2 regions of the Aliamphritea spongicola genome follow, and region 2 is predicted to be linked to the other one. Evidence: riboswitches for the same ligand, from Rfam matches in the RefSeq annotation. Region 2 holds a riboswitch; the other holds the start of a gene.
What was found. A riboswitch is a leader RNA that binds a small molecule or an ion and turns the genes downstream of it on or off. The one in region 2 is predicted to bind thiamine pyrophosphate.

Region 1 (7,592 bases), on a different contig from region 2:
AGACCCCCTTCTCTTCACAAGAGCCGTCACAAGAGCAATCACAACAGGCTTATCTGCGAACAGTAGAGAAAGACACTGAAGCCAAAGCTAACGGCATCATTGATCACCTGGCCTTCCAGGGAGGCTGCTACCGCACGCTTATCAGACGGCTGGACGAGCAGCAGGCCACCTACTTCGAACGGACGATCCCGCTCAGTAATGAGCATCAGGTATTTGTCATCGGCCCTGAACAGATCAAATTAGAAATTCTTTTTAATCAGGACCGCAGTTCTCTGAACTGAAGCGGTCACATTCACTTCGTTCTCACCCCATTCTTTCTCAAATAAGGAAAACACCATGTCAGACTTTAACCTGCACAGCCCAGGACGCATTGGCCAGGCAAACACTGCTAACAGAATCATCATGGCCCCCATGACCCGCGCCAGAACCACACAGCCCGGCGATATTCCTAATCTGCTGATGGCTGAATACTATGCCCAGCGGGCCAGCGCTGGCCTGATCATTTCTGAAGCCACCCAGATTTCACCTCAGGGTAAAGGATATTCCTTCACACCTGGCATGTATTCTGAAGCTCAGATAAAAGGCTGGCAGCAGGTAACCGGCGCAGTCCATGAAGCGGGTGGCAAAATGTTTGCCCAGCTATGGCATGTTGGCCGTATGTCTCACGGCACCTTTCATAACGGCGGCCAGCCGGTAGCCCCGTCCGCCATTGCCCCGAACGCTCAGGTATGGGTTGAAGGTGAGATGCTTGACTGCCCTGTCCCCCGGGCGCTCAGCCTGCCGGAAATAAATAACATCATCGCGGATTACCGCCAGGCCGCCGCCAACGCGATAGAGGCGGGGTTTGACGGCGTGGAAATTCACGCTGCCAACGGCTATCTGATCGACCAGTTTATGCGTCGCAGCTCAAATACCCGTACAGATCAGTACGGCGGCTCACTGGAAAACCGTATCCGCTTTGCCTGCGAAGTCACCGCCGCTGTTTGTGAAACTGTCGGGGCAGACAAAGTCGGCATCCGCCTCGCCCCCTTTATTACCCAGCGGGGCATGAACGACAGCGAAGCGATTGAAGCCATTCTCACCGCTGCCCGGTATTTCAACACTCTGGGCATTGCCTATATTCATCTGGCGGAAGCGGACTGGGACGACGCACCGATAGTTACCGACAGTTTCCGGCATACTCTCCGGGACCTGTTTGATGGCGCGATCATTGTCGCCGGCAACTTTACCCGTGAAAGCGGCGAACACCTGATCCGCAAGGGGCTGGTGGATTTCGTCGCATATGGCCGGGCCTTTATAACCAACCCGGATTTACCACGCCGCTTTAAGGAGAGCCTCCCTCTGTCTCCCCTTAAAGACAAAAGTACACTGTTTGGCGGTTCTGCAGCCGGATATACTGACTATCCGTTATCACCTGTCTGAACCTCTGGCTGCAACAGAAACAGTGACTCTCGCAGACTATATTTTCAGGATGTGCTGCACATCCTGAAAACTCTTTATAAAAGCTCTTCACAAAAACACTTCACAAAAGCTCGGCACAAAAGTTCAGCCAGGATTCAGTTTTTAGATGAAATTACCTATGGATTTCCGTAGTATCTGTTTAATTAGAAAGGGATTTCTGAAAAAAACAGGGATGAGGGACCAGTTTCGTTTTTGTCATAAGGCTGCATGAATGTTCAGACGAACCTTCAGATATTTTTTACCATGCGGTAAGCAATCGTTAATTTTCAGGCACTGTATCCGCCTGTCAGCCGCACTGCTGACCGGCATAATGGCTACGCTGAGCTATGCGGCAGATCCTGTGCAACTGGACCTGATCACTGAAGAATTCCCTCCCCTGCAAATAGAAACGGACAACCAGCCCAAAGGGTATGTGATTGATTTCATCAAAGCCCTGGTTGAAGAAGCAGCAAAACAACAGCCAATGGTTATCCGCAGCACCCACTTTGCTCCCTGGCGGCGTGCTATCAAAATGTCTCAGGATGGCCCCAACAAACTGTTTTTCTCTATCTCCCGTAATCAGCAGCGGGAAAGCCAGTATCACTGGATTGGCCCGGTCTCCCCTTACGAAGTGATCATCTACAGACATAAAGATGGCCCCGATCACATGCCCGAATCACTGGAAGAACTGAAAAAATACCGGGTAGCGGTACAGGGGGGCGGCAGCCTCGACACCTACTTTACTGAGCAGGGTTTTACGCCGGTAAGAGTCAATTACACCCGCCAGACCATTAAAATGCTCCGTGCTCTGCACATTGACTACGCCCCACAGGTAAACAGCTTCCCCTACAGAATTGATGAGTTCGGCCTTAACGCGGATGACTTTATTCCGGTGTTGCGGGTAGACGATTTGTCAAAACAGCTCTGGCTGGCCGCCAGCCCGGAAACCTCACCAAAGGTTGTCCAGGCATTACAGACAGCCTACATAAAACTTTCAGAAATAAATCTGCTGGATGATCTGATCAGCCTTTACGGATTCAACAGCCCGGTGATGCTCGATTACCGTTTACGCAAACGGCTGATCAACAAGATATAAAGTTAACGCCGCGCCAGCAAATAACAGAAGTAACTGCCGCCTACCGCGCCGGTAATTATTCCGATTGGCAGTTCCTGCGGCGCCAGCAACATCCGGGCAACAATATCCATCCCCAGCATGAAAGCCGCACCAGCCAGTGCGCATACAGGCAACAGGATGCGGTTATCCCCGCCGATGAATGTCCGCATGATGTGCGGCACCACCAGCCCGACAAATCCGATAGTACCGGTCAGAGAAACGATCAGACTGGTCACCAGGGTTGCCAGTAACAATACGGTTATCCGCACGCGGTTAACGGATATACCCAGCGCAGCTGCACTCTCCTGCCCCATCATCAGGGCATTCAGGTTACGGGCCTGCCAGATCAGTAACATCACGCCCAGTACTATGATCAGCGTCGGAATAGGCAGCAGATCCCAGCGGGCCCGGCCAAGCCCCCCCAGCATCCAGAAAACCACTGACTGTGCCGCCCGCTGGTCACCCAGAAAAATCAGACCGTTGGTGCCGGCCATCAGCAAGAATGAGATGGCCACACCCGCCAGCACCAGCCGGTCCGGCCGCTGGTTCTCCGGCCGTTTCATCAGTATCAGCAACAACAGGAAAGACAATAAACCGCCGGCAAAACTGAACACCGGCATGGTATACGCCCCGATCACCAACCCCACATGGGAGATAACCAGCACCGCCCCCAGTGAAGCACCGGATGATACCCCCAGCAGGAACGGGTCGGTTAACGGATTACGGGTTGCCGCCTGCAAGGCTGCACCGGCCACCGCCAGGCCAGCACCGGCCAGCATGGCCAGAATCACCCGGGGAGCCCGCAGCTCATTAATGATAACGGCCTGGGAATTACGCCAGTCCGGCTCGATAAAACGCCCCAGCCCGTCGGGGCTGAAACCGTGAAGCAGGATACCAAGTGCCTGGTCAGGCTGAATCTGGCTGACACCAATCATGACGCCAGCCAGTGAAAGTGCCAGGATGATCAGCAGCAGGACACCGCCGATCAACCCCGGCCTGAAGGGTTTGCTCAAAACTTACCGTCCGCTCAGGTACATCTTCTCAGCCAGTTTTTCCACCGCCTGAATGTTCAGCGGGCCCGGTGTAATTTCACCGTACTCCAGTGGCAGGAAGCGGTCGTTCTTCACCGCATCCAAAGTGGACAGCACCGGATGGTTCTTAATGAATTCCCAGGAGCCTTTCCAGCCACCCTTCTGATAATCCACCAAAATGAAGAAATCAGGTTCGGCATCCATCACCGCTTCAATGCCTACCTTGCCCCAGCTGGTATCGATGTTATCCATCACGTTTTCACCACCGGCAGCACGGATCAGCGCAGTTGGCATACCGAAACGGCCAGAAGTAAAGATCTTGTCTTCACCGGAGTCATACAGGAATACCTTCACCGGCTTCTTGCCTTCGGTCTTATCAGCGACGGCTGCCAGACGGGATTTCCAGCCATCAACCAGTGCGTCGGCTTTTTCCTTCACGCCGAATACCGCACCCAGACGTACAACGTCATCGTATAGCAGATCCATAGACGCATCCGGACCGGATTTGGTCAGGTGAACACAGGATTCAGTCAGTTCCAGAACCGGTACACCCAGATCACCCAGGCTTTGTGGCGTCAGCTCACCGTCGGTACGCATACCGTAGTTCCAGCCGGCAAAGAACAGATCCGGATCAGCACTGATGACGTTCTCAGTGGTCGGGTTCTTCGGCGCCAGTTCAGGAATATCACCACGGTCTTTATCAAACTCAGGGCTGGTTTTGTACCAACCGGTAATACCGGTCAGGCCGGCTACATTCTTTTGAATACCCAGCGCAAATGCCATCTGGCTCATATTCTGATCATGAATGACCGCCCGCTTAGGAGCTTCATTAAAGGTAACGGTTCGGCCACAGCTGTCTACAGTAACCGGGAATTCAGATGCCTGGCTAAGCGGCGCCAGACTGGCGAACAGCATCGCTGAGCTGAAGATGAGAGTGCGCATGTGCTTGATCCTTTTGCTTTTTTGTACAGGAAAAAAAGGGGAGCGAGGTGGCATAAAACGACCACTGCTCCCAAGGGTTAGAGTAGGTATTGGCACGCACGGCAAAAACGTTTTCGAATAACTCAGGGGTCAGCACAGATTCAGCAGGCCCCTCAGCCACCAGACGTCCCTGCTTCATGACCAGAACGCGGTCGCAATAGCGGGCCGCCAATGGAAAATCATGCAGGGACACCAGGCTGCTGACCGGCAGTTTACGCAGTAACTGCATCAGGCTGAGCTGATGTTCAATGTCCAGATGGTTACAGGGTTCATCCAGCACCAGCAGTTCCGGTTGCTGTACCAGTGCCCGGCAGATCATGACGCGTTTGCGTTCACCGCCTGAAAGCTCACTGATGTCCCGGTCCAGATAGCGCCGCAGATGAAACTGCCTGACGGCCTCATCAATCACCTTTTCGGCATCCGGGTCTTTACCCGTAAACCAGTGCTGATGAGGCGTACGGCCGGTCGCAATCACCGAACGGACACTGAGCTGAAAGTCAGCTGGCATTTCCTGTGTTACAGCAGCCACCTGCAAAGCCCGTTGCCGATCAGTCAGAGTGCTGATATCCCGGCCATTGATGTGAACTGATCCGCTGAACTGGCGCAAAGCACCAAACAGGCAGCGCAGCAGTGTGGTTTTGCCGGCGCCGTTCGGCCCCAGTACACCCACTACTTCGCCCGGGCGCATACTGAAGCTGACGTCATCCAGCAGTAATTGCTGGTTATCGCCAGATACAGTCAGCCCTGAAACCTGCAGCAAATCAGCCACAGCCATCGGTTACCGGAAGCCCCGGCAGAACAGAGAGTGTTTTCGAATTGTCTTTGCCATGTGTCGCCTATGTTCACACACGGACAAGCACGCCCAGGAAAAAAGCTACAGAAAGCTTTTATGCCCAGAACCGCCCACCGCGATAATATAAGGGTGATACGCAGGCTGGTTTCCGGGCTTAACAGTTGGCAGATGCCGGTAATCAGCCCTTCCCAAGCGTATTGCTCAGTGGTTTGCTGATCACCAAACTGTAGTTACCGTTGCGGGGGCAGCGCCGGACTTACACCGGCTTCCCAATTATCAGCCGGACATAAAAATGGCCGGCTGCACCTGTCGCATACAGAATTAGTTGGCAGCATAGTATTTTGGAAAATTCTGAAACACAACCCTTACCCCGAGAATTTTTTTCAGTACCGAATTACCTGTGTCGTTTTTTGACCTTTACCCCCAGGCCATACCAGCCCTGAGTTTCACGACAACTCTCATGCTTTAGGCGCACAGCCACAGATAACAATAAGTTTCATTTGTCTTTGTATAGCCAACTCTCTATGATCGCCCAATACAGTCGGGGAACCAGAATTCTGGTTGAGATGGCATATGCTGAACCCGTTGAACCTGATCCAGTTATTGGCGTAGGAAATCTGTGAACATTACTTCCAGCATTGCTTTTCCTGCCCGGGTCAGACCGTTATCTATCTTCAGACGCAGGAAAGCACCATGTCACAGCCCAACACTCCTATCGTTCTCAGCGTAGCCGGATCCGACAGCGGTGGCGGTGCTGGCATACAGGCGGACATCAAAGCCATTTCTGCCACCGGCAGCTACGCCTGCACAGTCATCACTGCCCTGACCGCCCAGAATACCCGCGGCGTCACTGGCGTTATGCCGGTTACCGGCGAGTTCATTGAGCAACAGTTCGAAGCAGTTTTCAGCGATATCGCCGTCGATGCCGTCAAGATCGGCATGCTGGGCGACGCGGACACCATCCGTACAGTGGCGGCAGCCATCCGCAAATATCAGCCAAAACACGTGGTGCTTGACCCGGTGATGGTTGCCACCAGTGGCGATGTGCTGCTGGCAGCGGATGCTACCGATACCCTGATCCGCGAACTGATCCCACTGGCGGACGTAATTACCCCTAACCTGCCAGAAGCGCAGGCATTACTGGCAGCACGCCCGGAACTGAATACCGCTGGCGCGGAAGATACCGCCGCACACTGCGAACAGTTGCTTGGCTATGGCTGCAAGTCGGTACTGATCAAAGGCGGCCATCAGGCAGCCGATACCAGCACTGATTTCTGGCTAGGATCTGAAGGCCTGCGCACATACAGCAGCCAGCGTATCGACACCAAAAACACCCACGGCACTGGTTGTACGCTGTCCGCCAGCATTGCGTCTTTCCTGGCACAGGGCTACCCGATGGCAGATGCCATTCAGCAGGCAAAAGACTATATACAGGCGGCCATCGAACACGCTGATGAGTTGCACATTGGTGAAGGTTCCGGCCCGGTTCACCACTTTTACCGTCAGGCCCGGTAATCCAGACCATGCAAGCCACCGAAATTAATATTCGCCAGCTCAGCCTGCAGTATCAGAATGCCCCTGAACCGGTCTTCAGTGATCTCAACCTGCAGCTGCCCGCCGGAGAATGGACCTGCCTGCTGGGCAGCAGCGGCTGCGGTAAAACCAGCCTCTTGCGCCGTCTTGCGGGATTAATTGAACCGCAGCATCACTGCAGCGGTGAAATTATCGATCAGCACGGCCAGCCCCTGGAAGGTCAGATCGCCTATATGGCCCAGCAGGATTTGCTCCTGCCCTGGCTGAAAGTACGCGATAACGTTTGCCTGCAGGCCCGCCTGAGCAAAGGTAAACCCTCGGCTGAAGACTACGCCCGGGCAGACCAGCTACTGGCCCAGCTTGGTCTGGCTGACAGCAGCCACCTGCTGCCGGATGCGCTGTCCGGCGGTATGCGACAGCGTGTGGCGCTGGCCCGTACCCTGATGCAGGACACCCCCATCGTCCTGATGGATGAACCCTTCAGCGCACTGGATGCCGTGACCCGCCACCGCTTGCAGGCACTGGCCTTCAAAGCACTTGAAGGCCGTACGGTACTGCTGATCACCCATGATCCTCAGGAAGCTCTGCGACTGGGCCAGCACGTCTGGCTGTTTCAGCAGCGCCGGCTGAAAGCTGCCGCCACACCGGACAGCCCCGTGCCCCGTCCGGTGGATGCAGAACTTGGTGACTACCAGCACCG
Region 2 (7,592 bases):
AGTTCTCTGAAGAGCTTTACCGGCCATACGTTAGGGGCATGCGGCGCACTGGAGGCCTGGCTGAGTATTGAAATGATGAATGCCGGATGGTTCCATGCAACAGCAAATCTGACGGATCCGGATGAAGCGTGTGGTGATCTCGATTACATTATGCATGAAGGGCGCCGGATAGATACCCAGTATGTGATGAGCAACAACTTTGCATTTGGTGGGATTAATACGTCACTGATATTTAAACGCTGGCAGTAGCCATTGGCTGTTTCTGAAAAAGCCATTCAGTTTCCTGAATGGCTTTTTTGTGTGACTTTATACAGCAGAGCGTTTGTTTTGCCTGCGTCGGATAAGTCCTTCGGCGGTAAAAATCACCAGAGCAAGCCAGATCATGATGAAAGTGATCAGGCGGTTTGAGTCCAGAGTTTCGCCGAAGTAAAAAATCGCAATTAAAAATGAAATGCTCGGTGCGATGTATTGCATCAGGCCGATGTATAGCAGGCTGAGTCGCTGGGTTGCTGAGGTGAAGCAAAGCAAGGGCAGGCTGGTGACGATACCGGCTGCCAGCAGTAACAGGCTTAATCCTGCACTGGCATTGAGTAATACCAGTTCATTGTGGCTTGCCAGCCAGACCATATAACCGATAGCGAAAGGGAAGAGCAACAGAGTTTCGGTGAACAGGCCCAAAATCGAGTCTACCGGAATGGTTTTTCTGAGTAGCCCGTACAAGCCAAAACTGAAGGCCAGGCTCAGTGCTATCCATGGCAGTTTGCCTAACAGTATAAGCTGGTAGCTGACCGCAGCCAGTGCCAGAAGAATCGCCAACCACTGACCTCTTCGCAGGCGTTCGCCGAGAAAAATCATTCCCAGAAATACACTGACCAGCGGGTTTATATAGTATCCCAGTGCGGCTTCCAGTATTTGTTCCTGCGCAACGGCCCAGATAAAGATCATCCAGTTGGCAGAAACGATAATTGCCGTCAGTGTCAGGCTAAGCAGCAGTTTCGGCTTTTTCAGCAGTTCGAGAATGTCTTTGCCCCGCTTGCTGATCAGCAATATTGCCGCTAGAAAAGCCAGTGACCAGGCGATACGGTGCGCAAGTACCTCCATCGCTGGCACGCTGGCGATGGCATGAAAGTAGATTGGAAATACGCCCCACATGCCATAGGCGGCAAGGGCAAAGTAAAAGCCTTTTTTCTGTTCCTGTTCAGCGTGCACCTGAACCTCCGTTTAGCGCAGCAGACTTTGCTACGTTGTGCATGAAGTAACGATATTTGAATTCGCTGCTGCAAAGTTTCAGCAGGCGGGTCATGATGGCGATAAAGATCAGGCTGAATGCGAGTCTGGCCCAGAGAATACCAGACAGATCAGCGCCCAGTGTCATAATCAGCAGGGTATCCTCAATAATGCTGTGGCACAATCCCAGCAGGCATAAGGCGGAGAAACAGTCTTCAGGATCAATATTGCCGCTGCGTGCTTCTCTGATCAGCAGGCCTCCGCCAAAGGATAATCCCAGTGTGATTCCGATGATTGTCAGGGAGGTAGCTTTTGGGCTGATGCCAAGCAGTTTCAGTACCGGTCTCAGTAACCAGATCATCAGCCGTTCAATGTGTAGCCAGCGCAGCAGTCGCAGTAGGCTTAGCAGTACAGCAATTATCACCAGAATCATTGCAAAGCTTTTTACCTGAGAAATTATCCAGGTCAGCAGACTGTCATCGGTTTGTGCTGGTGGTTGCCAGAGGAGCTCAACAGGTTGTTGTAACCAGTTTCCCCAGCTGTAGATATGGTGCAGGATCATGCCCAGGACAAGTGCACAGCCCATACGCAAAGCCAGCGCCGTTACCAGTCTGACCCCTGCTTGCTGAGTGATACGGATTTCCACAGGCAGGCCGTGGGCGATCAGCATCATGGTGCCGAGTACGGTTACCTGCGCCACAGTCAGAACCTGGTCATCTGCCATCTGAAAAAAGATCAGCATGCCTCCGTAGATATTGGTGATCATGGTGGTGGTCCAGACGATGCCCATGTTTTCCGGTAAACCTACCAACAGCATCAGGGGTTCAAGCAGGGCACTGATATAGGGAATCGCGCCCATTTCCTCAAGTATTTTGACGACGATGATTACCGGCAGCGTGAGCTTGAACAGCAGAAAGAAGACATCAAAAATTTCTTTCGCCAGATCTGGCAACGTATGTTTCCAAAAGGAATGCCATATTTTATACATGGTTTAGCCTGTTACTGCGTGGTTTTGATTGTCGGCTGATTCGGGCCGGGGAGCTATATAGTGTAATTCAGAGGAGGTTTTTAATATTTTCTATTTTTGCTTTATTGGTTAATTTAATTTCTCAGATTGGCTTATCTGGATAATAAAAAATCGCTTTTAGGGAAAATTATGAAACTTCAGTTGGATCGCATTGATCGGCAAATACTCAATATTTTGCAGCGTAATAATCGCATCAGTAATTTACAGCTTGCTGAAGAAGTAAGCTTGTCACCACCGGCGTGCCTGAAACGGGTAAAGCGTTTGCGGGAGTCTGGCGTTATAGAAGCAGATGTGGCCATTCTGAATTCCAGAATCTTAGGTAAGATGCTGAACATCATTGTTGAAGTTGAAATGATCCGTGATCAGGCGGACCTGGCGGATGCATTTATGCGTAAGATGCAGCTGGCAGACGAAGTTACCCAGTGTTATCAGGTGACAGGGGAGGTCGATTTTCTGCTGGTGGTCATGGTGCCGGATATGGAAGCTTATGAGGTGTTTGTACGCCGTGATTTGTCCAACGATCCGTATCTGCGTAAGTTCCGTACTCTGATTTCAATGCGGCGGGACAAGTTTACAACCCGGGTCGAGGTGTAGATCTGCAGGCAAAAAAAGAGAGTACTCAGTTCCCCTTGAGTACTCCCTTCAGCCTGGCTTTCCATGTTCCTTGCGGAGGTTACGGCATCCTGCCTTCTTCCCTGATTCCTTTTCCGCTTTCCAGCCATCCTTTCTTCGATCCATGAAGCGTCTTACTCCACGGCGTCTATTATGCTGAATCAGATTTGGATTTATATAGGAATAATTCTTATTTTCCACCCTGGAGCAGGGGGGAATAAGATGAATAACTGAAGTGGTGTTCGGTCAGAAAGAGCAGAGAAAAAAAGAGAGCACTCAGTTCCCCCTAAGTACCCTCTTCGCGCTGGCATCCTTTTTCCGTGCGGTTGATTTGCATCCTGCTACCATCCCTGACCCGGTCCGCAAGCGTGGCCTTCCTCTGTTCTGTCCCTGAAGTTTGATGATCCTGAAGCACATTATCCACGTTATATTTTTTATAAATATAAGAAAAAGTCTTATTTTTGGCCTGGGCCTTATTAGACTTTAGGTGTAGTGGGCGGTTTTGTTTCCTGCGCACTAGACTTTCTGACGAGAGTTAGTGCCATTCATACCGGCCTGTCGGGTGGACAGCGTAAACATGTCATCCTACACTAGGTCGCAATATCTTGGTCGGGGTGCCCTGAATGGGGCTGAGAGCTGTTCGATAAACAGTGACCCGCGAACCTGATCCGGCTAATACCGGCGTAGGAAATCGAGATGAACCGTCATTATTATTCCTTTCTACGGGGTTCTTGCGGTTTAGCTCGGAATAGCTAACTGTTCAATGAACCATTCTCAGTCAGTCCAGCTTCTACGCAGTATTTACCGTTTTCAGTGTTATATGACCCGGAAATTAGCCCTCGTCCGTAATGGTTGGCACGTTGCCAACTTGAGCGTGTTGCCTTTATGGATTGATGGATAACTTTGATTCGTTATGGCTTTTTCTATGAAGGCCAGACCGGTAGTCCCGCAGACAATAACGAGAATAACTAAAGGTAATACTATGACTGATACCAATATTGCATTGAGTCGCAGCGCACAGGTTGATGAAGCTTCCGTTCAGCCGTTTCCGAAATCCCGCAAAGTGTATGTGGAAGGTTCTCGCAGCGATATTCGCGTACCGATGCGGGAAATTTCGCTGGATCAGACCCCAACTGACATGGGCGGTGAAGTAAACGAGCCATTATATGTTTACGATACTTCCGGTCTGTACACCGACCCGGAAGCTGAAATTGATGTCCGTAAAGGCCTTAAGCCAGTTCGTGCCGGCTGGATTGCTGAGCGAAACGATACTGAACAGCTGGACGGCCTGACGTCTGAGTATGGTCGCGTTCGCGAGCAGGATCTGCGTCTTGATCATTTGCGTTTTGAACTGACCCGCAAGCCACTGCGCGCGAAAGAAGGGATGAATGTTACCCAGCTGCACTATGCACGTAAGGGCATCATCACGCCGGAAATGGAATACATCGCCATCCGTGAAAACATGAAGCTGGCGAAAGCTAAAGCTGAAGGTTCCATGGTAGATCAGCAGCATCCGGGCCATAGCTATGGTGCGCAGCTGCCTGAAGAAATTACTCCTGAGTTTGTACGTAAAGAAGTAGCCGAAGGCCGTGCGATCATTCCTGCAAACATTAACCACCCTGAAGTTGAGCCAATGATCATTGGCCGTAACTTCCTGGTGAAAATCAACGGTAACATCGGTAACTCTGCGCTGACGTCTTCTATTGAAGAAGAAGTTGAGAAGATGACCTGGGGTATCCGCTGGGGTTCAGATACCATCATGGATCTGTCTACCGGTAAGAATATCCACGAAACCCGTGAATGGATCCTGCGTAACTCGCCGGTGCCAATCGGTACTGTTCCTATCTATCAGGCACTGGAAAAAGTAAAAGGTGTTGCCGAAGATCTGAACTGGGAAGTGTTCCGTGATACGCTGATTGAACAGGCAGAGCAGGGTGTGGATTACTTTACAATTCACGCCGGTGTGCTGCTGCGTTATGTGCCAATGACCGCTAAGCGGATGACCGGGATTGTTTCCCGCGGTGGTTCGATCATGGCGAAGTGGTGTCTGGCGCATCACGAAGAAAACTTCCTGTATACGCACTTCGAAGAAATCTGCGAAATCTGTAAAGCTTACGATGTGTCTTTCTCACTGGGTGACGGTTTACGTCCGGGCTCTGTATACGATGCAAACGATGAAGCACAGTTTGCTGAACTGGAAACACTGGGCGAACTGACCAAGATTGCCTGGAAGCACGATGTACAGGTAATGATCGAAGGTCCGGGTCACGTGCCAATGCACATGATCAAGGAAAACATGGATAAGCAGCTGACTGAATGTCATGAAGCGCCGTTCTATACTCTGGGGCCTCTGACTACAGATATTGCACCGGGTTACGACCACATTACTTCCGGTATCGGTGCGGCGATGATTGGTTGGTACGGTTGTGCAATGCTGTGCTACGTAACGCCAAAAGAGCACCTGGGTCTGCCAAATAAGGACGATGTTAAGACCGGTATTATCACCTATAAGATTGCAGCTCATGCGGCAGACCTTGCGAAAGGCCATCCGGGGGCGCAAATCCGTGATAATGCGATGTCTAAAGCGCGTTTCGAATTCCGTTGGGAAGACCAGTTCAATATTGGTCTGGACCCGGATACCGCCCGTGCTTACCACGATGAGACGCTGCCTAAAGAGTCTGCAAAAGTGGCGCACTTCTGCTCAATGTGCGGACCGAAGTTCTGCTCTATGAAGATTTCTCAGGAAGTTCGTGATCTTGATGAGAGTCAGGTGGCGGCCATTAATGCCCAGGCTGAACAGGGAATGATGGAAAAATCAGCTGAGTTTAAAGAAACCGGCGCTGAGATTTACCACAAAGTGTAACGCTTAGGTGTTTCCGTTTGTTTCAGACAAACGGATCATAATCAGAAAACCGCCGGATCTCCGGCGGTTTTTTTGTACGCTGTTTATCCTTCTTTCAGTGGGTGTCCGTCCGGTAGTTGGCGTTCTATCCACAGCGCCAGTTTATGCTTCATGTTGGGTTCGTTATCTTCCCCTTTGGCCAGTGGCTGAATCAGCTTATCCAGTACCAGTAACCGGTAGATCGCGGTGATTTTATCGCTGGCGCTGTCGGTGGCTTCGATTTTTCCGGCACCGCGCTTTTCCATATATACCCCACCAATACGGATGGCTTCTTTAACAAGGGCTGCTTCGTGCTTCAGTTTTGCCAAAATACTGACTCCTTATGCTGACGGTACAGTCACTATAACCAAGCGCCGGCCACAGGCAAGATAAATTAAGCCGCTGGCATAACGCGGATTTACGGTATACTTGCGCGGTTTATCGCCAGTTGTGACATTCAGCCAGCCAGAATACGAGATTTTTTATGAAATATTGCATCATTCCTGTTACCGCTTTTCAGCAGAACTGTACGTTACTTTGGTGCGAAGACACGCGCCGTGCGGCGGTGGTTGATCCCGGTGGCGATGTTTCACGCATTGTGGATAAACTGGAGGCTGAAGGGCTGACGCTGGAAAAAATCCTGCTGACACATGCGCATATTGATCATGCCGGAGGAACCGCTGAACTGGCACAGGCGTACGGCGTACCCATAGAAGGGCCGCATCTGGAAGATAAATTCTGGATTGATGCGCTGGATCAGCAAAGTCAGATGTTTGGTTTTCCTTCCGTTGAGATCTTCACCCCGGATCGCTGGTTGAATGATGCTGATACAGTCAGTTTTGGTAATCAGTGTCTGGAGGTGCTGCATTGCCCGGGCCATACCCCTGGTCATGTTATCTTTTTTCACCGGTCAACTCAGCTGGCACTGGTGGGGGATGTTCTGTTTAACGGTTCTATTGGCCGGACAGATTTTCCGAAGGGGGATCATCCGAGCCTGATTCATTCAATCCGTGAAAAGCTCTTTACCCTGGGAGATGATGTGACATTCATTCCTGGCCATGGTCCGCTTTCCACTTTTGGACATGAGCGTTTGAATAATCCGTTTGTCAGTGATCACCGTGGTTAATTTTTACCTGTTTTAACTGTCAGGTATATTGTTCTTTCCGGGCCGGAAGAGCCAGGTATTTCCGGTCCGAAATCCCTTCTTTTTGCATGAATATAAATCCTGTTCAAAGGCAGGCAGAATACCGCCTTCAGCTATACTGTTAAGGCTATGTTCAAGCAACTTAGGGAGGCATGAATGCAGCAGGTTAGATATGGTGATTATCAGATCACCCCGGCCGTTCAGTCGTTAGGTCGTAACCGCTGGAACTTACTGCCAAGGATCACCGGCGCCAATGTATCTGCACTAGTATCGCCAACTATGTTTTCTACTGCCGATCCTGAAAACCAGATAGTTACATCCTCTGAGCATGAGGCCATAAAACAATGCATTGAGCTGGGTAAAATGATCATCGATGCAGATCTTCAGACTTACCCTTAGCTTTATTTTTTAACTCCTGATTTCTCTTACGGGCGCTTGATTTTGATATTCCACCGACTGCATCTCAGTCAGCCTGCTTCGGGTACGGTTGAATTCAAATTCAAGGCTGCCCTGAGAATATAAATGCTCCAGCGGCTGCGCTGCACTCAGAAATAAATTTACTCGCTGATCATACAGTTCATCCACTAAGCTGATAAAGCGTCTGGCAGGATCATCCATCCGGGCATACTGCATTTTTCGCGCACCGGTGGAGGTTGTTTCATATCCGGCACCGATATTACCGTCTTCAACTCCCCGGGTTT

Region 1: linked by a shared signal. The riboswitch ahead of thiD (bifunctional hydroxymethylpyrimidine kinase/phosphomethylpyrimidine kinase) and the one ahead of thiC (phosphomethylpyrimidine synthase ThiC) in region 2 are both predicted to bind thiamine pyrophosphate.

The regions. Positions count from the first base shown of each region.
Region 1 covers NZ_JAFIDL010000001.1:999,869-1,007,460, forward strand. Annotated here, with positions in the region: gene JYB63_RS04625 (VOC family protein) at 1-281, shown strand, start outside; gene JYB63_RS04630 (alkene reductase) at 337-1,422, shown strand; gene JYB63_RS04635 (substrate-binding periplasmic protein) at 1,673-2,536, shown strand; gene JYB63_RS04640 (FecCD family ABC transporter permease) at 2,539-3,567, opposite strand; gene JYB63_RS04645 (ABC transporter substrate-binding protein) at 3,571-4,527, opposite strand; gene JYB63_RS04650 (ABC transporter ATP-binding protein) at 4,472-5,341, opposite strand; cobalamin riboswitch at 5,482-5,684, opposite strand; TPP riboswitch at 5,892-5,992, shown strand; gene thiD (bifunctional hydroxymethylpyrimidine kinase/phosphomethylpyrimidine kinase) at 6,053-6,874, shown strand; gene JYB63_RS04660 (ABC transporter ATP-binding protein) at 6,883-7,592, shown strand, end outside.
Region 2 covers NZ_JAFIDL010000009.1:4,820-12,411, reverse strand. Annotated here, with positions in the region: gene JYB63_RS19785 (beta-ketoacyl-ACP synthase) at 1-249, shown strand, start outside; gene rarD (EamA family transporter RarD) at 307-1,209, opposite strand; gene JYB63_RS19775 (hypothetical protein) at 1,199-2,215, opposite strand; gene JYB63_RS19770 (Lrp/AsnC family transcriptional regulator) at 2,384-2,848, shown strand; TPP riboswitch at 3,467-3,573, shown strand; gene thiC (phosphomethylpyrimidine synthase ThiC) at 3,849-5,729, shown strand; gene JYB63_RS19760 (DUF5062 family protein) at 5,813-6,076, opposite strand; gene JYB63_RS19755 (MBL fold metallo-hydrolase) at 6,232-6,873, shown strand; gene JYB63_RS19750 (hypothetical protein) at 7,048-7,290, shown strand; gene zapE (cell division protein ZapE) at 7,300-7,592, opposite strand, start outside.